Regions from separate parts of the Streptomyces sp. NPDC052064 genome, predicted to be linked through region 3. Evidence: riboswitches for the same ligand, from Rfam matches in the RefSeq annotation. Region 3 holds a riboswitch; each other region holds the start of a gene.

Region 1 (7,897 bases), on a different contig from region 3:
AGGATCCGGCGCAGCGGCACCGAGTCCTCCGGGTTGGCCAGCACGCGCAGGTAGGCCAGGACGTCCCGGACCTCCTTGCGCTCGTAGAAGCGGACGCCGCCGACGACCTTGTAGGGCAGGCCGACGCGGATGAAGATCTCTTCGAAGACACGGGACTGGGCGTTGGTGCGGTAGAAGACGGCGACGTCACCGGCCTTCGCCTCGCCGGCGTCCGTGAGCCGGTCTATCTCGTCGGCGACGAACTGCGCCTCGTCGTGCTCGGTGTCGGCGACGTAGCCGGTGATCTGGGCGCCCGTGCCCGCGTTGGTCCACAGGTTCTTGGGGCGGCGGGACTCGTTGCGCTCGATGACCGCGTTGGCCGCGCTGAGGATCGTCTGGGTGGAGCGGTAGTTCTGCTCCAGCAGGATCGTCGTCGCGTCCGGGTAGTCCTCCTCGAACTGGAGGATGTTGCGGATGGTCGCGCCGCGGAAGGCGTAGATCGACTGGTCCGCGTCACCCACCACGCACAGCTCGGCGGGCGGGACGTCGTCCGGGCCCGGCGGTACGTCGACGGGGTGCTCAAAGGTGCCGACGAGCTCCCGGACGAGGGCGTACTGGGCGTGGTTGGTGTCCTGGTACTCGTCCACCAGCACATGGCGGAAGCGGCGGCGGTAGTGCTCGGCGACGTCCGGGAAGGCGCGCAGCAGGTTGACCGTCGTCATGATCAGGTCGTCGAAGTCGAGGGCGTTCGCCTCGCGCAGCCGCGACTGGTACATCGCGTAGGCCTGGGCGAGGGTCTTCTCGAAGCCGTCGGAGGCCTGGGCGGCGAAGTCCTCCTCGTCGATCAGCTCGTTCTTCAGGTTGCTGATCTTGGCGCTGAAGGACTTCGGCGGGAAGCGCTTGGGGTCGAGGTCCAGGTCGCGGCAGACCAGGGCCATCAGGCGCTTGGAGTCGGCGGCGTCGTAGATCGAGAAGGAGGACGTGAAGCCGAGCTTCTTGCTCTCGCGCCGCAGGATGCGCACGCACGCGCTGTGGAAGGTCATCACCCACATCGCGTTCGCCCGCGGGCCGACGAGCTGCTCGACGCGCTCCTTCATCTCACCCGCGGCCTTGTTGGTGAAGGTGATCGCGAGGATCTGGCCCGGGTGCGCGCCCCGCTCGGCGAGCAGGTGGGCGATGCGGTGCGTGAGCACGCGGGTCTTGCCGGACCCGGCGCCTGCCACGATGAGCAGCGGGGAACCGGAATGGACGACGGCGGCGCGCTGGTTGTCGTTCAGCCCCTCCAGGAGGGCGGCGGTGTCCACCACCGGGCGCGGGGCGCCGTCGCGGTAGTAGGCGTCCCGGTCCGGGGGCACGTCGAACTTCCCGCCGAACAGATCGTCCGGAACCGGCTCCGGTACGTGATCGTCCTCGGGTGGCGGCGGGGGCTCGTCCGCGGGGCCCCGCTGGGCCTGGAGGTCCGCCAGGAAGCTGTCGTCAAAGAGGCTGCTCATCGCTCTCCGAGTCTAGGGCGCCCCACTGACAGCCCGCCGCCGCCCTGAGAACATCACCGAACGGACCCCCTCGTCACCCTGCATCGCCACATGATCACAGGTTGCTACGGCCGTCACATTCATGGACGACTCGTGACCAACCCCCCGAGATCGATCACTATCGGCGACGCTCTGGGATAAGGTCACGAAAATGTATCGGGCATATCACCCATCAACCTTCACAAGGGCCACACGAGTTGGCTACCGTGCGGGCAGGCCGCACGACCCCCACCGGCGAACGTCGCCGGGCCGCGCGGCCTCCGCCGAGTCCGGTGTGCCGCAGCGGCAGCCGGAGCCGGGGACCCAACCGAGAACTTTGGGGTGAATCGGCCCGCCTCCTTCACGGAGATGGCCGTAGGGCAACCCTTCCGAAGTACCCGCCCGAACCCGACAGCTAACCCGGTAGGCGGAGCATGGAAGGAGTCGCCTCCCTTGGCGTCGCACCGCAAGTCGCGTCCCGCGGGTACGCGCGTCGCAGGCATACGGACCCCCGCCCTCGCAACGGCGGCCCTCACATCCGTGGCCCTGCTGTCCCAGTCGGCCAACGCCGCCCCCGAGGCCGACGACAAGCCGAGTCTCGAGGAAGTCGAGAAGAAGGTCGACGACCTGTACCGCCAGGCCGAGTCGGCGACCGACAAGTACAACTCGGCCAAGGAGAAGACCACCAAGCAGCGCAAGCGCGTCGACACCCTCCTCGACGACGTCGCCAAGCGCACCCAGAAGCTCAACGAGGCCCGGGAGGAACTTGGTTCCTTCGCCGCCGCCCAGTACCGCACCGGCGCCTCCGCCCCGGACACGGCGACGTTCCTGCTCGCGGACACCCCGCAGGACTACTTCGACCAGACCCAGCTGATGGACCGGATGACCGGCCGCCAGAAGGTCGCGGTCGACAACTACGTCACCCAGCAGTCCGAGACGATGAAGAAGCGTCAGGAGGCCACCGAGAGCCTCGAGACGCTCACCGATACGCAGGGCGACCTGAAGACGGCCAAGGCGACCGTCCAGAGGAAGCTCGCCGACGCGCGTGAACTGCTGTCGAAGCTGACCGCCGAGGAGAAGGCGCGGCTCGCGGCGATCGAGAGGGAGAAGCAGCAGGAGGCCGCCCGCAAGGCCGCCGAGCTGGCCCGGCAGCAGGCCGCGCAGCAGAAGGCGCAGGAGGAGGCCGCCCAGCAGCAGCAGAGCGGTTCGTCCTCGTCGTCGGGTTCGTCCTCCTCCTCGACGGCCCCGGCCGACTCCTCGTACGCCACCAAGGCCGAGAAGGCGCTCGCCTTCGCCCGCGCCCAGATCGGCAAGCCGTACGTCTGGGGCGCCGTCGGCCCCGGCTCCTACGACTGCTCCGGCCTCACCCAGGCCGCGTGGAAGGCCGCGGGCGTCACCCTGCCACGCACGACCTACGACCAGGTCAACGCCGGCACCACGGTCTCCCTGGCCGCCGCCCAGCCCGGTGACCTGATCTTCTTCTACGACGACATCACCCACGTCGGCATTTACATCGGCAACGGCATGATGATCCACGCCCCGAAGCCCGGCACCTACGTGCGCGAGGAGTCGATCTACTACGACGGCGAGTCGTCGATCCACAGCGTGGTGCGGCCGGCCTGAGGGCCCGTACGGCACTGAGGGCACGCGCGCGTGAGGGCGCTCGCGCGTTTTTGAGGCGCCCGCGCGCGTGCCCCGCCGGTAACGCGCGCGGCGCCTCCTAGCATCGGCCCCATGTCCGGCCCCTCCCCCTCCACCGCCTGGTGGGCGCAGCGCGCGCCGTCCGCGAGTGCCGCCGTGCTGGCGACCGGCACCCTGGCGGTCGGTCTGGATCTGGCGGGGTACGACGTCCTCTCCCGCGTCGCCCTCGGCCTGGCCTGCGCGGCCTGGCTGATGCTCGCCGCGGACTTCACCCTGCGGCTGCTGCCGGCCGGCGGCAGGTGGCGGGCGTACGCGGGGGTGCCGGGCCTTCTGGACACCGTGGCGACGACCGCCCTCACCACGGTGGCGGCGACGGCCGTCCTCGGTACCGGCTTCTCGGCGGCCGGCTCGCAGTCTCTGGCCGCGGCACTGCTGGTACTGGCCGTACTGCTCTGGCCCGTGCCGCTCGTCCTCCCCGCGCAGGACGGGGAGCGACGCAGGCCCGGGACGGTGTTCGCGCGCTGCATGGCCACGCAGGGGCTCGCCGTGCTCGGCGCCACGCTCGCCGCGGCCGAGTCGGCGGCCTGGCTCTCGCACGCGGCGCTGGTGCTCTTCTGGCTCGGGCTCGTGCTGTACGTGCTCGCCCTGGCCCGTTTCGATGTGCGGCAGGTGGCCGAGGGGTGCGGCGACCACTGGCTCGCGGGCGGGGCGCCGGCCCTCTCGGCGCTGGCCGGGGCGCGGCTGATCAGCTCCGACAGCGCACGCCTGTACCTGTGGAACGACGACGACCGCGGTGTCCTGCGCCACGCGACCGTCGTGCTGCTCGTGCTCGCCCTGGCCTGCTGCGCCGTCCTGCTCACCGCCGAGTTCCTACGGCCCCGGCCCCGCACCGACATCCGCCGCTGGGCGACCGTGTTCACCTGGGCCAAGACGGCGGCGGCGGCACTGGCCGTCGCCGCCGTCCTCGACGTCTCCTGGCTCGACGGCCTCGGGGAGGCCCTGCTGTGGGTCGCGGTGGCCGCGTGGCTCGGGGGCACCGCCTGGGCGGTCGCCTCGGCCCGGGCCTACGTCATGCCCGGCCGGGTCAGGTCCAGAGCACGGCGATGAAGACGTTCGCCGTGGTCAGTGCCCCGACCAGGCCGAACAGGCCCTTGTCCACCTTCGCGTCGTCCCTTTTCACGTAGACCAGGCCGAGGATCACGATCAGCAGGGCCAGCTTGACGCCGATCTTGATGTTGTTCACGGACTGGTCGTCGGCCTGGTTGAGGCCGACCAGGATCACACCGGTGACCAGCATCGTCAGCGCGCCGTGCAGCATCGCGGGGGTGTAGCGGGCGGTGCCCTCGCCCATCGCCTTCATCTGGGTGAGGAAACCGCCCAGGAGGGATGCGATGCCGATGATGTGGAGGCCGACGAAGAGGTGGATGAGTACGTCCATGAGGCCGGAGCCTAATCAGGGGCTCCCGGGCCGCCGACACCGGCCCACGGATGCATATATGCGCCCCATAGCACCCGATCACCGTCATGCGCCCACGATTCGACGCATCGGTCATCACGCTGAGTGGAGCCGACGACGCCGAGGCGGGATCACGGTCGCATACGGTCACCACCGGTCCTCTCGGAACAGTTCCGCGCACCTGCCACCGGCCCGCCACCCCGGGGTTTAGCGTCCTCCACCAGGTGACCGGCTCCCCACCGCCGCCCGGGCCAGGGGCGGCAGTCGGGCACCACCGCCGAGAAGGTCCGGCGGCGGTCCGCTTCCCCTGTGCGGGCCGTCGCCGGACGCGCGCAGGCCGCTGTCCGCTCCCCTGGCGGCCGTACGCACTCACCGGCGGTCGAGGAAAGGACGTGGCCTCCAGTTGGCAGCGCACCGCAAGCCCCGACAGCGCTCGATCGGTGGCAGCAAGGCCCGTACGGCCGCCACGATCGCCCTCGCCGGCGCGGCGACGGCGACGGGCTTCGACGGAACCGGGCACGCCGAACCACAGCTCACCCCGGGCCAGGTCAAGGCCGAGGTGGACAAGCTGTACCGGGAGGCGGAGGTCGCCACCGAGAAGTACAACGGCGCGAAGGAGAAGGCCGAGGCGGCCGGGCAGCGGCTGAAGGGCCTCCAGGACCAGGCGGCGCGCAAGGAGCAAAGGCTCAACTCCGCCCGCGAGGCGCTTGGTTCGGTCGCCGCCGCGCAGTACCGCGCCGGCGGCCTCGACCCCGCGATGCAGCTCGCCCTGTCCGACGACCCCGACCGGTACCTGGAGAACGCCGAGTTCGTCGAGCGGGCCGGCAACCGGCAGAACGCCGCCGTCACGCGCGTACGCAAGCAGCTGAGGGAGATCGAGCAGCTGCGGGGCGCCGCCCACATCGAGCTGATGTCCCTGAAGTCGCGGCAGACGGAACTGAAGCGGCACAAGAAGACCGTCACCGGCAAGCTGGGTTCCGCGCGGCAGCTGCTGTCCCGGCTCAGCGCGCAGGAACGTTCCAGGCTCGGAGAATCGCCGGGCACGGACCGTGCCTCACGCTCCTCCACGGGCCCGCGCGGCACCCTGGCCGCCCCGGGATCCGCCGCGGCCGAGGCGCCCAACTCCCGTGCGGCCGCGGCCGTGTCCTACGCCTACCAGAAGCTCGGCAGCCCCTATGTCTGGGGCGCGACCGGCCCGAACGCCTTCGACTGCTCGGGCCTCGTCCAGGCCGCGTACCGCTCCGCGGGCGTCTCCCTGCCCCGCACGACGTACTCCCAGATCGACGCGGGCCGCCGCGTCTCCCGCTCCGAACTCCTCCCCGGGGACCTGGTGTTCTTCTACGCCGGCATCAGTCACGTCGGCATCTATGTGGGCAACGGCCGGATGATCCACGCCCCGAACCCGTCCGCCCCGGTCCGGGTCGCCCCGCTCGACGAGATGCCGTTCACGGGCGCCACCCGGGTGGTCTGACCGGGCGCGGCGGCAGCACCGTCGTCAGGCGGCCCGGTCTTCCCGCGTCACACCAGCCGGCGAGCCGTCGCCCACCGCGTCAGCTCGTGCCGGTTGGAGAGCTGGAGCTTGCGGAGGACCGCCGAGACATGCGACTCGACCGTCTTCACGGAGATGAACAGCTGCTTGGCGATCTCCTTGTACGCGTAGCCCCGGGCGATGAGCCGCAGCACCTCACGCTCGCGCTGGGTGAGACGGTCCAGGTCCTCGTCGACCGGCGGCGCGTCCGTGGAGGCGAAGGCGTCGAGGACGAACCCGGCCAGCCGCGGGGAGAAGACCGCGTCGCCCTCCTGGACACGGAAGATGGAGTCGACGAGGTCCGTGCCGGTGATCGTCTTGGTGACGTACCCGCGGGCCCCGCCGCGGATCACGCCGATCACGTCCTCGGCGGCGTCCGACACGGACAGCGCGAGGAAACGGACCGGCTGCTCGGCGTCGGCCATCAACGGGGCGCAGCGGCGCAGCACTTCGACACCGCCGCCACCGGGCAGGTGCACGTCGAGGAGGACCACCTCGGGCCGGGTGGCGGTGATGACCGTGACCGCCTGGTCGACGTCCGCGGCCTCGCCGACGACCTCCACACCGGTCTGCTCGGTCTGCCCGATCTCGGCCTGGACCCCCGTACGGAACATGCGGTGGTCGTCCACGAGGACCACGCGCACACGACGCCCGCCGGTGCCACCGCCCGGCTCCCCGGGCCCGGCCGCCTCCGCCGATCCCGCCGTACCGTTCGCCTCGGTCGGGTCGCTCATGACGTCTTCTCCGCCCTCTCCATCTCCAGCTCGACCTCCGTGCCGCCGTCGGGCACCGCGCGCAGCCGCGCCGTGCCGCCGTTGCGCTCCATACGGCCGATGATCGATTCTCTGACACCCATCCGGTCGGCGGGTATCGAGTCGAGGTCGAAGCCGGGGCCGCGATCCCGGACGGACACGAAGACCGTCTTCCCCTCGACCTCGGCGAAGACCTGTACGGCTCCGCCCTCGCCACCGTACTTGGCGGCGTTCACCATTGCTTCACGCGCGGCCTGCATCTGTGCGGCGATCCTCTCGTCGAGCGGGCAGTCGCCCACGACCACGACCTCGATGGGCACGCCGTGCTTGTCCTCCACCTCGGCCGCGTTGCGCCGCACGGCGTCGGCGAGTGTGGAGGGTTCGTCGGCCTCGTCCTTGCCGGTGCCCTCGGGCTTGTACAGCCAGGTGCGCAGGTCGCGCTCCTGGGCGCGGGCGAGGCGGCGCACCTCGTTCGCGTTCTCCGCGTTGCGCTGGATCAGGGTGAGGGTGTGCAGCACCGAGTCGTGCACATGCGCGGCGACCTCCGCGCGCTCCTGGGCGCGGATGCGCATCAGGCGCTCCTCGGAGAGGTCCTGCGTCATGCGCACCAGATACGGCCCGGCGAGAAGCGTTATCCCGACGAGGACCGCGAGCGCCGCCTGAAGGACGGAGCCGAGGTGGGCTGCGGAACCCTGCAGGACGAAGATGCCGGAGACGCCGGCCGTCACCAGCAGCACACCGCCCACCGAGCGCAGCAGCGTGACCGTGCGCCGGCGGCGGCCGACCTCGACCCAGCGGGCCCGGCGGGCGTTGTCCGCCTGTCGCCAGACCAGGGCGACGCCCGCGCCGACGAGCACCGTCGGCCAGAGGTAGGCCCTGGCCCCGCCGCTGAGGTTCACATTGCCGACGAACACCATGGCCACGACGACCATCAGGAGCAGGGCCACGATCTGGCCCTTGTCGGGCCTGCGGGCGACGAGTCTGCGGCGGCCGTCGGGCGAGGTCTCCGAGGCGACCGGCGACGGCGGCT
Region 2 (7,897 bases), on a different contig from region 3:
CTGCGACTCGTGGCCGAGGGCAAGATCGGGCTGGACAGCCCAGCGGATGACTACCTGCCCCGGTTCGGGCTGGACCGGCGGATCACGGTACGGATGCTGCTGCAGCACACCAGCGGGCTGTTCAACTACACCGGCGAGTACTACGACGACGGGACGGTCGCGCCGGGGATCCCCTGGCAGGGGCAGGAGTACGTGGACAACCAGTTCCACACCTACCAACCGGAGGAGCTGGTACGGCTGGCGTTGTCCAAGCCGGCGCGCTTCGAGCCGGGGACGGACTGGAGCTACTCCAACACCAACTACGTACTGGCCAAGTTGCTGATCGAGGAGGTCACCGGCCGTTCGTTGGCCGAGGAGCTGCATCGGCTGATTTTGCAGCCACTGGGAATGTCGGGCACCGTGGCGCCGGGCGCCTCGCCGGAGATCCCCGAGCCGCACGCTCACGGCTACTACCGGTACGAGCACGCCGGCCAGTGGAAGGTGGTCGATGTCACCCGCTTCAACGTCTCCTGGATCTCCGCCGCCGGTGACATGATCTCGACCACCGAGGATCTCCACCTGTTCTTCTCCGCGCTGATGAGCGGCAAGCTCCTGCCGGACTCACTGCTTGCCGAGATGCGCACGCCGCATCCCAAGGCCGGCTACGGCCTGGGGTTGTTCGTGGAGGAGACGGACGGCGGCGGCACCATCTTCAACCACAACGGCGGCTTTTTCGGTTGGGGGGCTCTGATGTACAGCACACCCGACGGCGGTACGACCCTGACCGCCTCCCTGACCACCGGGGACGCCGAGCTCGACTTCGCCGCCACGGCCGAGGCGTTCCAGAAGGCGCAGCAGAGGCTCGTCAAGGAGGTGTTCCGCGGCGGGCAGGCCGAGGTCGCTGACAAGACCGAGCCGGCTCAATGAACAGGCAGGACACGAACCGGCTCACGCCGGGCTCACCGAGCTCGACGTGAGCGGATCAGCGGTGGCCGTGGGGCACTTCCAGGTCAGGACCGCCACGCGCATATGGCCTGTCAGATCGTCGAGCCGTTCATCGTCCCGTCCGAGGGGTGGAGAAGACGGCACTCACCAAGCGCGTGACGCCCGAGCACATGGAACTACTGTGTCGCGTCATGACAGTCCTGATCATCGGTGGTAGCGGGTTCCTGGGCGCTGAACTGGTCCGCCGGTCGGCAGCGGCCGGGCACGCGACGGCCGCGACCTTCGCGACCAGGCCCGGCACCACCCCCGGGGTCGCATGGCACGCCCTCGACCTGCGGGACCCCCAGCGCGTCGAAGCAGTCGGGGCTGAGGTCCGCCCGCGCCTCGTCGTCAACGCGACGAGCAGCGAATCCGACTGGGCGGTCACCGCCGAGGGCCCTGTCCGCATGGCGATGGCTGCGGTGAAGTACGGCTGCCGCCTGGTCCATGTATCCAGCGACGCAGTGTTCTCCGGCGCACGCGTCCACTACGACGAGGACTGCCCGCCCGATCCTGTCACCCCCTACGGCGCGGCCAAGGCCGCAGCGGAGACAGGGGTTCGCCTCGTACACCCGGATGCCGTTGTCGCTCGCACCTCGCTGATCATCGGCGACCGGCAGTCCGTGCACGTACGCATGGTGCACGACCTCGTGGCCGGTACCCGAAACGGCGTCCTGTTCACCGACGACGTCCGCTGTCCCGTCCATGTGGCCGACCTGGCCGCCGCCCTGCTGGAACTCGCGGGCTGCGACGCACACGGCGTACACCATCTGGCAGGGTCCGACGCCGTGAGCCGCCACGAGCTCGGAACCCTTGTAGCCAGGCGCGACGGGCTCGACGTCTCCCGGCTGCCCGTGGGCCTGCGGGCCGAAAGCGCGCTCCCCGGGGCCCTCGACGTCCGCCTCGACAGCCGCGCCACCCAGCGCAAGCTGCACACCACGTTGCGCGGCGCCCGCCAGTTCCTCGCGGTGGGAGCTTGAGCGCGAAGCGGCGCGCTCACCAGGGCGGCCACGACGGGCCCGCACCCGCCGACGGCGAGAAGGGGACGTGTCGGGGGGTGTCCGCCCGCAGCGGTTGGCGCGTCAGCGGACAGTCAGTCGGTACTCGACCCCATCGCGCCGTTCCGAGGACGGACACCCCCCGGCGCGGCCCCGACCCACCACCACCGCGAAGGCGCTACGCGCACCCCACCGCACCCGCGCAGGCCGCCGCAGGCACCCGCACGGCACCCGCGCAGGCCGCCGCAGGCGCCCGCACCGCACCCCCGCAGGCCGCCGCAGGCACCCGCACCCGTCCCCCTACGCCACCGAAGCGATCCGCATCCTGATGTCCTCCGGCGACAGAGCCCCCTTGGCCGTCACGTGATCCCCCGACGACTCCCCACGCAGCCGCCGTCCGATCCACGGCACCAGAAACTCCCGCGCCCAGTGCACATTGTCCCGCCGAACCTCAAGCGGCCCCCGCGCCGGCAGCGGTGGCCACGGTTGCTCCGGGTCGGCCGGAACCTCCAGCCCGAGCACCTGCCCCGCACGGAGCGCCACCCGCGTGTGCCCCTCGGGCGACAGGTGCAGCCGGTCGGCGTCCCATGCCCTGCGGTCCTGGACACTGCGCAGGGACCACAGGTCGAGCACCGGGCAGCCGTACCGGTCGGCGATGGCCCGGACATGCCCGTTGTACGTCGCGATCTTGCCCCGCAGGTGCTTGAGCACGGGCATCCCACGGGTGTCGAACCCGGTCGTCACCATCACCGTGCCGGCCACGGCGGTGAGCCGCACAAGGGCCCGCTCGAAACGCTCGGCCACCTCGTCCGGGTCGGTACCGGGCCGGAGGATGTCGTTGCCCCCGGCGCAGAACGAGACGAGGTCCGGGGCCATTTCGGCGGCCCGCGGAACCTGGTCCGCCACGATCTGGTCGAGGAGCTTCCCGCGCACGGCGAGGTTGGTGTACTGGAAGTCGCCTTCGGGCCGGCGGTCGGCGAGCAGGACGGCGAACCGGTCGGCCCAGCCGACGAACGCCCCGTCGGGGCCGGGATCACCGACGCCCTCGGTGAAGCTGTCCCCCACCGCCACGTACGACCCGATCACTGCTCTGCTGTCACTCTTCGAATCGTCTGCCACAGCCGCTCATGATTCACCCTCCAATGTGACCTACGCGACCGTAGGCAGGGGTTGACGGGCGGTGAGATAAGCCACTCCCAAAGTGTTCGCCAACTCCGGAATACGTCACCCGTCAGCGATGTTGGGGAGTCAGTCGCCATACCCGGAAGCCCGTGATCCGGAAGTGGCTCCACACGGTCCGGAAGGCGAAGTGCCCGCCGGTGTACGGCCGCGGGTCTGCGTAGTCGAAGACGAGGCGCCCGTTGTTCCACCACCTGACCGTCGAGCCGTCGGAGACGATCCGGACCCGATTGGGCTCGTTGGGGACCAGCAGCGGCTCGGTGTAGTCGTAGATCAAGGGCCGGACGCCGGGCTCGCCGACGTACCGCCGCAGCCGGGTCGTGGTGTTGTAGTTGGCGCCGTAACCGGAGTAGTACGTCGTCAGGTGGTCGTACTCCTCCAGCGCCCCACCCCGCGGCGTGGCGAAGAGGTCGCCCGGGGAGCGCACGTCGGTCGCGTTCCAGAAGTTGTTGAGATCCGAGACCCGGTCGTTGACCCCGCCCTCGGAGACAGGCGTGGCGGTGTACTCGAGGACGTAAGGGCCTTCGAGCCGCCGCCTGAACCACACGGTCGCCCCGCTCGGCACGTCGATCTCCAGAACGCCGCGAGAGGCGGTGACGGTGCCGCCGCCCTGGAGTTCGGTCGCCCACTGGGCGAGGCCGTGGCAGAAGTCGTCGTGGGCGACGAGGCGGCGGTGCCGGGGCGCGGCGTACGCGGCGCCCGTCGGAACGAGGGCCGTCAGGGCGGCTCCGGCGGACAGGGCTGCGAACGCTCTGCGAGTGGTCGGCACGGGACACGTCTCCTTGGGGGATCCGCCTGGAAGGCTCTAGAAAGCGCTTGCGCTCCGGACGGGATCACTGTCTCCCAACTGCCGCCCGCTGTCGATCCCTTGGGATGACCGGAAGGTGCGCACACACCGAAGGCCGGACCCGGGGATCGGGGTCCGGCCAACGGTCGCGTGTCAGGCAGGTGGTCGTGCGGTCGGTCAGCCGACGGAGATGCCGTGCGAGCGCAGGTAGGCGACCGGGTCCACGTCCGAGCCGTAGTCCGGCGTGGTGCGGATCTCGAAGTGCAGGTGCGGTCCGGTCACGTTGCCGGTGGCACCGGAGAGGCCGATCTGCTGTCCGGCGCTCACGGTCTGGCCGGCCGAGACGGAGAGCGAGGACAGGTGGGCGTACTGCGCGTAGTTGCCGTCGTTCAGCTTGATGACGACCTGGTTGCCGTACGCGCCGCCCCAGCCCGCGGAGACGACCGTGCCCGCGCCGACGGCCTTGAGCGAGGTGCCGGTCGGGACGACGAAGTCGACACCGGTGTGGTAGCCGCTGGACCACATGCTGCCGGACATGCGGTACGGGGTGCCGACGGTGGCGCCGTCCACCGGGAGGCTGTAGCCGCTGGAGGTCGCGGCGGCCGGCTTGGCGGCAGCCGGCTTCGAGGACGACCCGGAGGCGGACGACTTCGAAGCCGAGGACTTGGAAGCCGAGGGCTTCGACGGCTTGAGGGCCGAGGACTTCGACGAGGACGGGGACGAAGACTTGGACTCGCCCGCCGCCTTCTTGCCGATCGACAGCTTCAGGCCCGGGTGGATCAGCGACGGGTCGTCGCCGACGGCGTCCCGGTTGTCCGAGTAGAGCTTCTTCCAGCCGCCGCTGACGTTCTGATCGTCGGCGATCTTCGCGAGATAGTCACCGGCCTGCACGGTGTACGTGCGGGCGCCCGTGGCCTTCTCGGCGGCCTCCTTCTCGGCGACCGGAGCGGACTGGACGGCCTTTTCCGGAGCCGACTGCGGGGTGGCGGCGTGGGCACCGGCGGCCCCCATGAGCGGAAGGGCGAGAGCCGCCCCGCCGGTTCCGGCGACGGCGATGGAGCGGGTGAAACGCTGGGTCTTCGGGCGGCGGTGCTTACCCTTCGCGGGCATGGCGAATTCCTCTCCGTCGCCTGCGAGGTGAGCTGTCGGGTGCGGGCTGGAGATGCCCGGCCGCGCCGAGGCGCGGCTTAACCCCAAGCCGTTCCGGGAACCGGAACAGGCGTCTTACCTGTGGGTCCCCCGCTCCTGCCGTACGTCGGGTCAGTGTGTGGGGCTCCGGGCGGCGGCAGGATTAGGCGTCCGTCCGGATTGGTGTGGAACGTAAGCGACCAAGACGCAAAGGGACAAGCTTGCGGTTGCCTGTGACAGCGTTTTTCTTGACGCATCGGCACATTTTCCGTCACGGAGCGTGGATTTCCGATCTCCCGCTTTCCTCAATGCCCCTGAACAGCACCAAAATTACGTGCACATGGCAACAACACATCGTCACGAATATGACGATGCTCACGCACCCCGACCTCGTTTCCTTTACGATCGGGGCACGTTATGTCGAAATAACCAAAGCGCTCCCTATTCGGGCAGAACGGCTACTTACGCTTAAGCCGGACGACGGTGGCGTCCAGATCTCCGCGCAGGCCGACCCGCAGCCCGTGATGGAGCAGCACGGCACCCCGGTGAACTTCGCCCGTTTCGAGGCATTCGTACGATGCCGTGGGGTCGAGGCCCCGCAGCCGGAGCGCCGGAACGGGCTCGCCGTAGCGCTGCGCCTGGAGCCAGGCGAGGACGACAACCTCGTCGCCGAGGGCGTACTGCACGGCGCTCAGGCCGCCCTCCGGCGGACGCAGCCGGTACAGGTCGCCGCGCTGCACCACAGGCCGGATCTCCTTGTAGAGCTCCACCCAGTCCCGCGCCTCGGCGAGCTCCGCCTCCGTCCACTTCGTGAGGTCGCCACCGACCCCGAGCACCCCGGCCATGGCACTGACGAACCGGAACCGCAGGGAACTGGCCCGCTGGTTGAGCATGGCGTTCGGACTGTCGGTGACCCAGGCGGCCATGACCCGTGCCGGATGGATCTGACTGAAGCCGTACTGGATGGCGAGCCGGTCGAGCGGGTCGGTGTTGTCCGAGGTCCACACCTGGTCCGTGCGGCTCAGCGCGCCGAGATCGATCCGGCCGCCGCCGCCCGAGCAGGACTCGAAGGCCACCCCGGGATGGGCGACCCGCAGCCGGTCCAGCAGGGCGTACAGGCCGTGGACGTGGTCGACCCACAGCCGCTGCGGGTAGGGGTCGTCCGGCCAGCCGGCGTCGGTGAAGCAGCGGTTGAAGTCCCACTTGACGTAGTCGATCGGGGCGCTGGAGAGGAGACCGTCGAGCCGCTCCCAGAGGTACTCCTGGACATCCTCGCGAGCCAGGTTCAGTACGAGCTGATTGCGGAACTCTGTACGCTTTCGTCCCGGTTGATACTGCACCCATTCCGGATGCGCGCGGTACAGGTCGCTGTCCGGGTTGACCATCTCCGGCTCGACCCAGATCCCGAACCGCATGCCGAGGCCGTGCACGTGGTCGGCGAGCGGCTTGAGGCCGCCCGGGAAGCGGTCGGGGTTCGGGGTCCAGTCGCCGAGCCCGGCCCGGTCGCTGGTGCGCGCCCCGAACCAGCCGTCGTCGACCACGAACAGCTCGACGCCCATGGCGGCGGCCCGCTCGGCGAGCGCCCGCTGCTGCTCCTCCGAGATGTCGAACTCGGTGGCCTCCCAGGAGTTGAACAGCACCGGCCGGTCCTGGTCGGCGTCCGGGATCACGTACGCCCGCTGGTAGGCGTGCCAGGCGCGGCTCGCCCCGCCGAAGCCACCGTCGCTCCAGAGCCCGGCGAAGACGGGGGTCGTGTACGACTCCCCCGTGCCGAGCATCAGCAGGCCCGAGTCGTCGTACCCCGCCCCGCCGGTGATCTGCACGCGCGCGTCCGGGAGTTGGGCCACGGCGATCCGCCAGGACCCGGACCAGCCCAGGGCGCAACCGTAGACCTCCCCGCTCTCCTCGGTCGCGTCGGTGTCGAGCGCGACCCACGGCAGGTGCTGGTGACCGGTGTGGCCGCGGCGGCTGCCGATGACCTTCTCGCCGTGGGTGAGGACGGAGCGCTCCAGCCGGGACTCGGCGCCCCAGCGGCCGTGCAGCTGGGACAGCCGCCAGGTGTCGCGGTCGGGCAGGGTCCAGGTGGCGGAGTCGGCGCGCAGCACCTCGACGGCGGGTCCGTGGTTGTCCAGGGTCACCCAGCGCTCGACGACGTCCGTCGAGGAGCGCATCCGGTAGTGCAGCGTGATGGTCAGGTCACCGTCGCGGAAGCGCAGCCGCAGCTCGTCGGCCTCGGCGTCGTGCCCGGCGTAGGTCCACTCGGTGCCGCGCCGCTCCGCGGTGCGGACGGACAGGGCGGGCCGGACGAAACGGGGGCCGCCCTCGACCGGATACTCCTCGCGCCCGTCGAGCGGGGATTCGAAAGGCCAGTAGTCCGGCAGCGGCCGGACGGCGAGGGCCTCGGCGTCGGCGAGGCCGATCCGGGGGCCCCAGTGCAGGTGCAGCAGCTCGTCGCGGTCGGTGACATGGACGGCGTAACTACTGGCCGGACCCGAGAGCACCCACGTACGACCGTCTTCGGAGATGTCCAGCATCAAGCCCTCACAGATTCGTACAAGCCCGACCAGGCGCGACCAGGCCCCAACATCATCGAGGGCTCCGGGTGCTCCGGGCAACGCCTGTGGACAACTCATTGCCCCAGGCAGGGCATGTCGTATCGTCGGGTGATGCCCGTCGACGAGCCGCGCCGGCGGCGCCGAAGGGGAGGAGCCCTCGTGACACAGCAGGTCCCGTCGACCGAGCCCGAGCTGGCCGGAGTGCGCAACTTCCGGGATGTGGGCGGACTGCCGACCGTGGACGGACGGCGGGTGCGGCAGGGGATGCTGTTCCGCAGCGGCCACCT
Region 3 (7,897 bases):
GTACGTACGACGCTGCTTCTTACGGGGTCAGCCCTTGAAGCGCGGGAACGCGCTGCGGCCGGCGTACACCGCCGCATCGTCGAGGATCTCCTCGATGCGCAGCAGCTGGTTGTACTTGGCGACGCGCTCGGAGCGGGCCGGGGCGCCGGTCTTGATCTGGCCGCAGTTGGTGGCGACGGCCAGGTCGGCGATGGTGACGTCCTCGGTCTCGCCGGAGCGATGGGACATCATGCACTTGAAGCCGTTGCGCTGGGCCAGCTCGACGGCGTCCAGGGTCTCGGTGAGCGAACCGATCTGGTTGACCTTGACCAGCAGGGCGTTGGCCGCGCTCTCCTCGATGCCGCGGGCCAGACGCTCGGGGTTGGTGACGAACAGGTCGTCGCCGACGAGCTGGACCTTGTCACCGAGCTTGGCGGTGATGGTCTTCCAGCCCTCCCAGTCGTCCTCGAACAGCGGGTCCTCGAGGGAGACGAGCGGGTACGCGTCGACGAGCTCCGCGTAGTACTCGGTCATCTCGGCGGCCGAGCGCTCCTTGCCCTCGAAGGTGTAGACGCCGTCCTTGTAGAACTCGGACGCGGCGACGTCGAGCGCCAGGGCGATCTGCTCGCCGGGGGTGTAGCCGGCTTCCTTGACGGCCTCGAGGATGAGGTCGAGGGCCTCGCGGTTGGAGCCGAGGTTCGGGGCGAAGCCGCCCTCGTCGCCGAGGCCGGTGGCCAGGCCCTTGCTCTTCAGGACCTTCTTCAGCGTGTGGTAGACCTCGGCGCCCCAGCGCAGGGCCTCGGAGAAGGACTCCGCGCCGATCGGGGCGATCATGAACTCCTGGATGTCCACGTTGGAGTCGGCGTGCGAGCCGCCGTTCAGGATGTTCATCATCGGCACCGGCAGCAGGTGCGCGTTCGGGCCGCCCAGGTAGCGGAACAGCGGCAGGTCACTGGCCTCGGAGGCGGCGTGGGCGACGGCGAGGGAGACGCCGAGGATGGCGTTGGCGCCGAGGGAGCCCTTGTTGTCGGTGGCGTCCAGGTCGAACATCGCCTGGTCGATCAGGCGCTGCTCGGTGGCGTCGTAGCCGACCAGCTCCGGGCCGATCTGCTCGATGACCGCGAGGACGGCCTTCTCCACACCCTTGCCGAGGTAGCGGTTCGAGTCGCCGTCGCGCAGCTCGACGGCCTCGAAGGCGCCCGTGGAGGCGCCGGACGGGACGGCGGCACGACCGGTGCTGCCGTCGTCGAGGCCGACCTCGACCTCGACCGTGGGGTTGCCTCGGGAGTCCAGGATTTCCCGGGCTACGACGACGTCGATGGACGGCACGAGCATCTCCTTCTTGATGTGACGCGGATACGCGGGCCGCTCGGGCCCTGCGCGGTGCGGGCCGCGGTGGCTCGCGACATGAGCCTAACCGGCTCCGGCCGATCGGCCACCGGGTCGCCCACCCCATGGACAGAACCGAGAGTAAATTGTTTCCGAACGAAACAAAGACGGTTGTGGAAATGACCCCGCCCCGGTGCGTACGGGGGGGAACGCGCACCGGGGCGGGGAGCCCGTGGGGACGGGGGTGGGCCGCTGCTTACTTCAGGTGCAGCTGCTGGCCCGGGTAGATGAGGTTGGCGTCGGTGACGATGTCCTTGTTCAGCTCGAAGAGCTTCTCCCAGCCGCCCTCGACCTTGCGCTCGGTCGCGATCGAGCTGAGGGTGTCGCCCTTGACGACCTTGTACTCGCCGTCGCCCTTCTTGACCTTCTTGCCGGTCGGGGTGGTGACGGTCTTCTGGCTCTTCTGGGTCTGGGCCGGGCGCTCGTCGGAGCGGGAGGCCGGCTGCTGCTCGGTCTCGCGGGCCTCGGTGGAGCCGCCGCTCTGCGCGGAGCCGCCGCTGTAGCCGGCGCTCGACAGGCCCTTGCCGCAGACCGGCCAGGCACCCTTGCCCTGGCTCGCGAGGACCTTCTCGGCGATCTCGATCTGCTGCTCCTTGGTCGCCTGGTCGGCGGTGGAGGCGTACTTGGTGCCGCCGTAGCCGGACCAGGTGGAGGCGGAGAACTGCAGACCGCCGTAGTAGCCGTTACCGGTGTTGATGGACCAGTTGCCGCCGGACTCGCACTGGGCGACGGTGTCCCACTCGGAGGCGGTGGCGGCGGAGGCGTTGCCGGCCGCCATCAGCGGGGCGGCGACGGCGGCACCGGTGACACCGGCGATGGCGATGACCCGAGAGGCCTTGGACGGACGACGGTGCGTGCCCTTGCCGGAAAACAGCATGGATGGATCCCCTCACCGACGCCTGCGAGGTGAGCTGTCGGGTTCGGGCCGGTTGAGTTGCCCGGCCGCGTCCCTCACGGGACACGGCTTCACCCCAAGCCGGGACCTGCCGTCGAGTTGCCTCGACCGCTGGGCCCGGCGCTTACCTTGGGTCCCCCGCTCCTGCCTACGGCGCTTGACGCGACGACTGTTCCCGTGCGGCCGCTGGCAGGATTCGGCGTTGCGGCACCCGGGGCTCGCGGTGGCGAGCGGTCATGACCGTAGACACGCGATCGGCGGAATTTCAAAGACGATCAGGGCTTCTGAGATCTATCTCTCACCGGGCTTATACGGGACATTCGACGCGAACAGTGACGCGAATTCGCGCGGTTTCAGGGTGACTTCCGCCGCCGTTTCCGGACTGCCCCACCGGCTACCGCTCGTCCGCTTCGACCCTTACCGTGAGCTTCTGACCGGGGCGGATGAGGTTCGGGTCGGCGCCGACGGCCGCCTCGTTACCCACATAGAGCGCGCGCCATCCGCCGCTGAGGTCGAGGGAGTCGGCGATGGACCAGAGGCTGTCGCCGGAGCGGACGGTGTAGGAGCCGTCCGTCGCCTCACGTGAGGCTTCGTCGCCGCGCGAGGCGTGCCGCCCCGCGGACCCGGACGTACGGCCGTCCCCGGCCGCGGTGCCCTCGTCGGCGCCGGGACCGCGGTGGCGGCCGGAGCCGGTGTCGGTCAGAGCCGAAGAGTCGCCGCTCTGCTGCGAGTTGTCGGACTTGTCACTCTCGGGAGCGTCCGAGGGGGAGCTGTCGGGCTCCTGGTCCTGCGACCGGTCCCGCGTCGAGGAATCGGCAGAATCGGATGACTTGTCGGACTTGGTGTTTTCGTCCTCCGAGGTCGACGGCGCGTCAGGGGACGGCGACGTGGACGGAGAAGACGAAGAAGACGACTCGGGGGAGTCGAGCAGTCCGGGCGAGTCCGTGGGAGTGGACGAGTCGGACGAGTCGGATGTGCCCGAGTCCTTGTCCTGCTGGAGACCGGAGAGCAGCCCGCAGGTCCGCCACGCGCCGACCCCCTGGTCGGCGAGGATTCTCTCGGCCACGGCTATCTGCTGGGAACGGCTGGCCAGGTCGGCACTCGGGGCGTAGTCGAGGCCGCCGTGGTTCTCCCAGTCCTCCTGGGACAACTGGAGGCCGCCGAAGTATCCGTTGCCGCTGTTCTGGCTCCAGGCGCCGCCGGTCTCGCAGTCCGCGACCCGGTCCCAGGTCGTACCGTCGGCTGCGCTGGCGCCGGAGGCTCCGAGGAGCGGGATCGCGATGGCGGAGCCGGTCACTCCGGCAGCGACGAGGAGAGCCGGAGCCTGGCGGGGGCGACGGTGCCGACCGTTCCCGGAGAGCATACGGAGACCTTTCGCGAGACAGCAGAGACCGGCGCGGCGCAGGGTCCCCCCGGGCCGCGCTGATGATGGGTGAACGTATCGGCAGACGATCACTTGTCACAAGTTCATGCCGCGCAGATCACGTGAAGATCACAGCTCTGACGGCATGTCATGTTTGAGCGGGGTGCCCGGTTGGTAACGGCCGCTGTCATGCCGGCGTGAACTCCACCGGCAGGGTGCGCAGCCCGCGCATGATGAGGCCGCCGCGCCACCTCAGCTCGGCCGGATCCATCGCGAGCCGCAGGTCCGGGAGGCGGGTGAGGAGCGTGGCGAGCGCGGTCTGGCCCTCCAGGCGGGCGAGCGGGGCGCCGAGGCAGTAGTGGATGCCGTGGCCGTAACCGAGGTGCTGGTTGTCGCGGCGGCCGAGGTCGAGCACGTCCGGATCGGCGAACCGCTCCGGATCCCGGTCCGCGGCGGCCAGCACGACGAGGACCGGGTCGCCGGGCGCGATCCGCTGTCCGCCGATGGTGAGCGGTTGCGTGGCGAACCGCCAGGTGGCGAGTTCGACAGGGCCGTCGTAGCGCAGGAGCTCCTCGACGCCGGTCTCCAGGAGACCGGTCTCCCCGGCGGCGAGGGACGCCTGGAGTCGCGCGCGCTGCTCGGGGTGGGTGAGCAGGGCGTAGGTGCCGTTGCCGATGAGGTTCACGGTCGTTTCGAAGCCGGCGAACAGAAGGATGAAGGCCATGGCCGCGGCCTCGTTCTCGGTGAGGTGCTCACCGTGGTCGGAGGCGCGGATGAGACCGGAGATGAGGTCCTCGCCGGGGGCGGGCTCGGTGGGGAGCGCCTCCCGCTTGCGGTGGATGAGGTCGGCGAGGTAGCCGCGCATCTTCTTCACGGACCGCGCCACGCCGCCCCTGGGCCCGCCCTGGTGACGGATCATCATCCCCGCCCAGTCGCGGAAGTCGTCCTGGTCCTCGCGGGGGACGCCGAGCAGGTCGCAGATGGCGTAGATGGGGAGCGGGAAGGCGAACTCGTGGATGAGGTCGGCGGACCCCTGCTCCGCGAACCCGTCGATGAGCCCGTCCGTGAGCTCCTGCACCCGCGGCGCGAACTCGGCGACCCGGCGGGGCGTGAACGCCTTGGACACCAGCCGCCGCAGCCGGGTGTGGTCCGGCGGGTCGATGTTGAGCAGATGCGTCATCAGCTCGGCCTTGCGCTCACCGGGGATCCCGGTCTTGCCCTTGGCGTGCGCGGGTTCGTGGTGATGCGCCGGGTTCTTGGAGAGCCGGTGGTCGGCGAGCGTCTGCTTGGCGTCGGCGTACCGCGTGACCAGCCAGGCCTCCACACCGCTGGGCAGTTTCGTGCGGTGCACGGGGGCGTGCTCGCGGAGCCAGGCGTAGGCGGGGTAGGGGTCAGAGGCGAACTCCCACGAAAACAGTTCGGGCACCCCGGGCACTTCACGTTGCATGCCACGACCCTACGCAGCTCCCGGGGCAGCGCCGGCCGGCACTGTCAGAGGTCATCGCTACTCTCACCGCGTCGAGATCGAGGAGGACCGGGTGCTCGAAGGCGTGTTGATCGCGGAGAGCCTGCGGGTCGGGGCCGAGTTGGCCGGCGTCCCGCTGCGCGTCACGAAGATCGCCAGGGTGGAAGTGGAGGGTGCGGCGGCCGGGCAGCCGCAGTGGTGGACGCTCCTGGACTTCACCGGGGAGGAGGCCGATGCGGAGCGTCTGGCCGAGCGGCTGGCCGCGTGCCTGGCTCCGACCGGGGGCTGGTACGTCAACTACAACACCGCCGCTGAGGCGTTCGTGGTCTTCCCCGGCGAGGTCTTCCGCTATCCGCGCGGCCAGGATCCAGACGGGCGGGCGGAGGGCCGTCGGCGGGCACAGGAACACGCCCGTTCCATCGGGATCCCCGAAACGCAGCTGGACTGGCGGGACTGACCCGCCGGGCACCGCGTCACGGCCGTTGATCTCGGCCCTCGGCCTCCCTGATCGCGTCCCGGTACGCGCGGGCCGCCGCTCTCAGGGCCGCCTCCGGGTCGACGCCCTCCGACTCCGCGCGGACCGCCAGGGCCAGCAGGTCGTAGCCGACGCCCTCGACGGGCGGGAGCGGTGTGTCCAGGTTCGCCGTGCGGGCCCGGGACGCCAGCTTGGCGGCGAGGGCCAGGCCGGGCTGGCCGAGGGGGATGCCCTCGGTGATCGAGGTGCGCTGCTTCTCGACCGCCTTGGTGCGCAGCCAGTGCGCCTTGACCTCCTCGGGCGTGGTGGCCGTCTCGTCGCCGAAGACATGCGGGTGGCGGTGGATCAGCTTGGCGACGATGCCGGCGGCGACGTCGTCGATGGAGAAGGGAGCGTCCCCCTCTTCCGGGCCGCCTTCCTCGGCGATCCGGGCGTGGAAGACGACCTGGAGGAGGACGTCACCGAGCTCCTCGCGCAGTTCGTCGCGGTCGCCCTCCTCGATCGCCTCGACGAGTTCGTACGCCTCCTCGATGCCGTACTTGGCCAGGCCCTTGTGGGTCTGCTGGGACGACCACGGGCACTCGGCGCGGATGCGGTCCATGACCTGGACGAGATCGAGCAGGCGGGCGCCCGGCAGGTCGTAGGAGGCGGGGAGCAGCTCCAGCTCGGGCATGGCGAGGCGGCCGGTGCCGGCGAGGCGGGCCAGGCCGTCCGTCAGGGCCGGCTCGCCCTCGCCCGTCGCCACGACGACCACCGTGCGGCCGCCGGAGCAGGCGTCGACCAGCTCCTGGGCCGTCGGGGACGCCTCGTCGACGGCTATCCCCGCCTCACGCAGATACGGCAGCTGCGGGTGCGCGCCGTCCGCGCACAGCACCTGGTCGGCCGCGTGCAGTGCCTGCCAGGCGGGCCAGGACAGCAGGCCGGGGGCGACGCGGTGGCTGGTGGTGAGCAGGACGATGCGGCCGGGGGCGGCGGTGTCGGCCGTGCCGGGAGCGGCCTGCTCGGGTCGCGGGGTGGCTTCGGGACTGTTGGCGTTCACGATTCGAAGCTATCCCACGCCGCCGACAGCCCCCGAAGTTATCCACAGGCCTGTGGACGGGGTTCCCCTACATACTCTGCTGCGTCTGGACCGTCGACACGTCCCGCACCCACGGCGTCTTCGCGTCGGCGCGGCTGCTCTTCTGGACGTCCCAGGTGCCGTAGCGCGGGTTGAGGTCGACGTTCAGGTCCTTGGAGGCCTCGGACAGGGCCTTCCAGAACTCGGGACGGTTGGTGTCGGTGCCGAGCTTCTTGGCGAGCTTCTGGGCCTCCAGCTGGAGGCGGAGGTTCTCTTCGAGGCGCTGCGGCGGGATGCCGTACTGCTGGAGCCAGGTCGTCTCCAGCGCCTTGGCGCCGCCGGCCTGCTCCTCCAGGCCGGACCGCATCTCCTGGATCTCCCTGCGGGTGACGGTCACACCGGCGTCCTCGGCGGCGCGGTGCAGCACCCGGTCGAGGATCATGGTCTGCAGGGTGTCGCGGGTGAGCGTGCCGGTCCCGGCGATGGCCTGCTGGTACTGGGCGTCGTTCCGCACGGCCGCCCGCTGCGCCGCGCGTACCTCGCCGACCCGCTCCTCCAGCTGGGAGACGGTGATCCGCTGGCCACCCACCACGGCCGCCGCGCCGGGATGCGCTTCGTTGCCGCAGGCGGTGAGGAGGGGTGCCGCGGCGGCGATCGCGGCGGTGAGGACGAGCGCGGTGCGACGGCGGCGGTGCAAGGAGACCTCCCGAGGAGATTGTGCGACGGTGCACAAGGTCTTGCGGTGATCGATGGTAGGCAGTGGCCGGGCTCTGGCCAACCCATTCGACCAACGATTCACCGGGACTTCCTGCACCGCCGCGCGGACGGGCCGGAGCGGAGCCGCGTTCGGGGGGCGGTGTGGTTCCCCTGCCGGGGGTCACAAAATCCCGGGATCCCAAGATCCCAAGATCCCGGGGGCCGGGGGCCCAAGGTCCCGGGGTCCCTAGGTCCTAAGGTCCCGGGGTCCCGGGGTCCCGGGGTCCCGGGGCCAGAGAGCTGGGCGTCGAGCCTGCTCCCGAACTCGCCGCGTGGCAGGCCGGCCGCCCACGGGTCCTGAGGGAGCACACCGTGGGAGGCCCACCTGGCTCACAGGTGTGCCGCGGCAAGAGGTCACACGGCGTGCCGCATCCACACGTTGGGTTCGACGTACACCGCGTATCCGCGCTCGGGCTCGCAGCGCACCGGCACCAGGGCGCCGGGCACCTCGATGTCGCCCTGGGTGTCGAAGGGCAGCCCCGTCCACCGGCGCCAGTCCGCCAGTGAGGCGGCCACCG

Evidence for each region. Region 3 has a riboswitch for cyclic di-AMP ahead of ACZ6TU_RS25660 (transglycosylase family protein). Riboswitches for the same ligand answer to the same signal wherever they lie in the genome.
Region 1: linked by a shared signal. The riboswitch ahead of ACZ6TU_RS02500 (C40 family peptidase) and the one ahead of ACZ6TU_RS25660 (transglycosylase family protein) in region 3 are both predicted to bind cyclic di-AMP.
Region 2: linked by a shared signal. The riboswitch ahead of ACZ6TU_RS18685 (M23 family metallopeptidase) and the one ahead of ACZ6TU_RS25660 (transglycosylase family protein) in region 3 are both predicted to bind cyclic di-AMP.

Annotation. Positions count from the first base shown of each region.
Region 1 covers NZ_JBVJJE010000001.1:538,718-546,614, forward strand. Annotated here, with positions in the region: gene pcrA (DNA helicase PcrA) at 1-1,472, opposite strand, end outside; cyclic di-AMP (ydaO/yuaA leader) riboswitch at 1,763-1,935, shown strand; gene ACZ6TU_RS02500 (C40 family peptidase) at 1,944-3,113, shown strand; gene ACZ6TU_RS02505 (SLAC1 family transporter) at 3,225-4,238, shown strand; gene ACZ6TU_RS02510 (hypothetical protein) at 4,216-4,569, opposite strand; gene ACZ6TU_RS02515 (C40 family peptidase) at 4,991-6,058, shown strand; gene ACZ6TU_RS02520 (LuxR C-terminal-related transcriptional regulator) at 6,106-6,849, opposite strand; gene ACZ6TU_RS02525 (ATP-binding protein) at 6,846-7,897, opposite strand, start outside.
Region 2 covers NZ_JBVJJE010000006.1:337,015-344,911, forward strand. Annotated here, with positions in the region: gene ACZ6TU_RS18665 (serine hydrolase domain-containing protein) at 1-906, shown strand, start outside; gene ACZ6TU_RS18670 (SDR family oxidoreductase) at 1,116-1,943, shown strand; gene ACZ6TU_RS18675 (SGNH/GDSL hydrolase family protein) at 2,262-3,047, opposite strand; gene ACZ6TU_RS18680 (DUF6250 domain-containing protein) at 3,193-3,909, opposite strand; gene ACZ6TU_RS18685 (M23 family metallopeptidase) at 4,105-5,037, opposite strand; cyclic di-AMP (ydaO/yuaA leader) riboswitch at 5,042-5,196, opposite strand; gene ACZ6TU_RS18690 (alpha-galactosidase) at 5,514-7,589, opposite strand; gene ACZ6TU_RS18695 (tyrosine-protein phosphatase) at 7,770-7,897, shown strand, end outside.
Region 3 covers NZ_JBVJJE010000009.1:311,936-319,832, reverse strand. Annotated here, with positions in the region: gene eno (phosphopyruvate hydratase) at 28-1,308, opposite strand; gene ACZ6TU_RS25660 (transglycosylase family protein) at 1,565-2,245, opposite strand; cyclic di-AMP (ydaO/yuaA leader) riboswitch at 2,250-2,429, opposite strand; gene ACZ6TU_RS25655 (transglycosylase family protein) at 2,658-3,626, opposite strand; gene ACZ6TU_RS25650 (cytochrome P450 family protein) at 3,814-5,073, opposite strand; gene ACZ6TU_RS25645 (hypothetical protein) at 5,165-5,548, shown strand; gene ACZ6TU_RS25640 (nucleoside triphosphate pyrophosphohydrolase) at 5,565-6,605, opposite strand; gene ACZ6TU_RS25635 (SurA N-terminal domain-containing protein) at 6,673-7,320, opposite strand; gene ACZ6TU_RS25630 (N-acetyltransferase) at 7,734-7,897, opposite strand, start outside.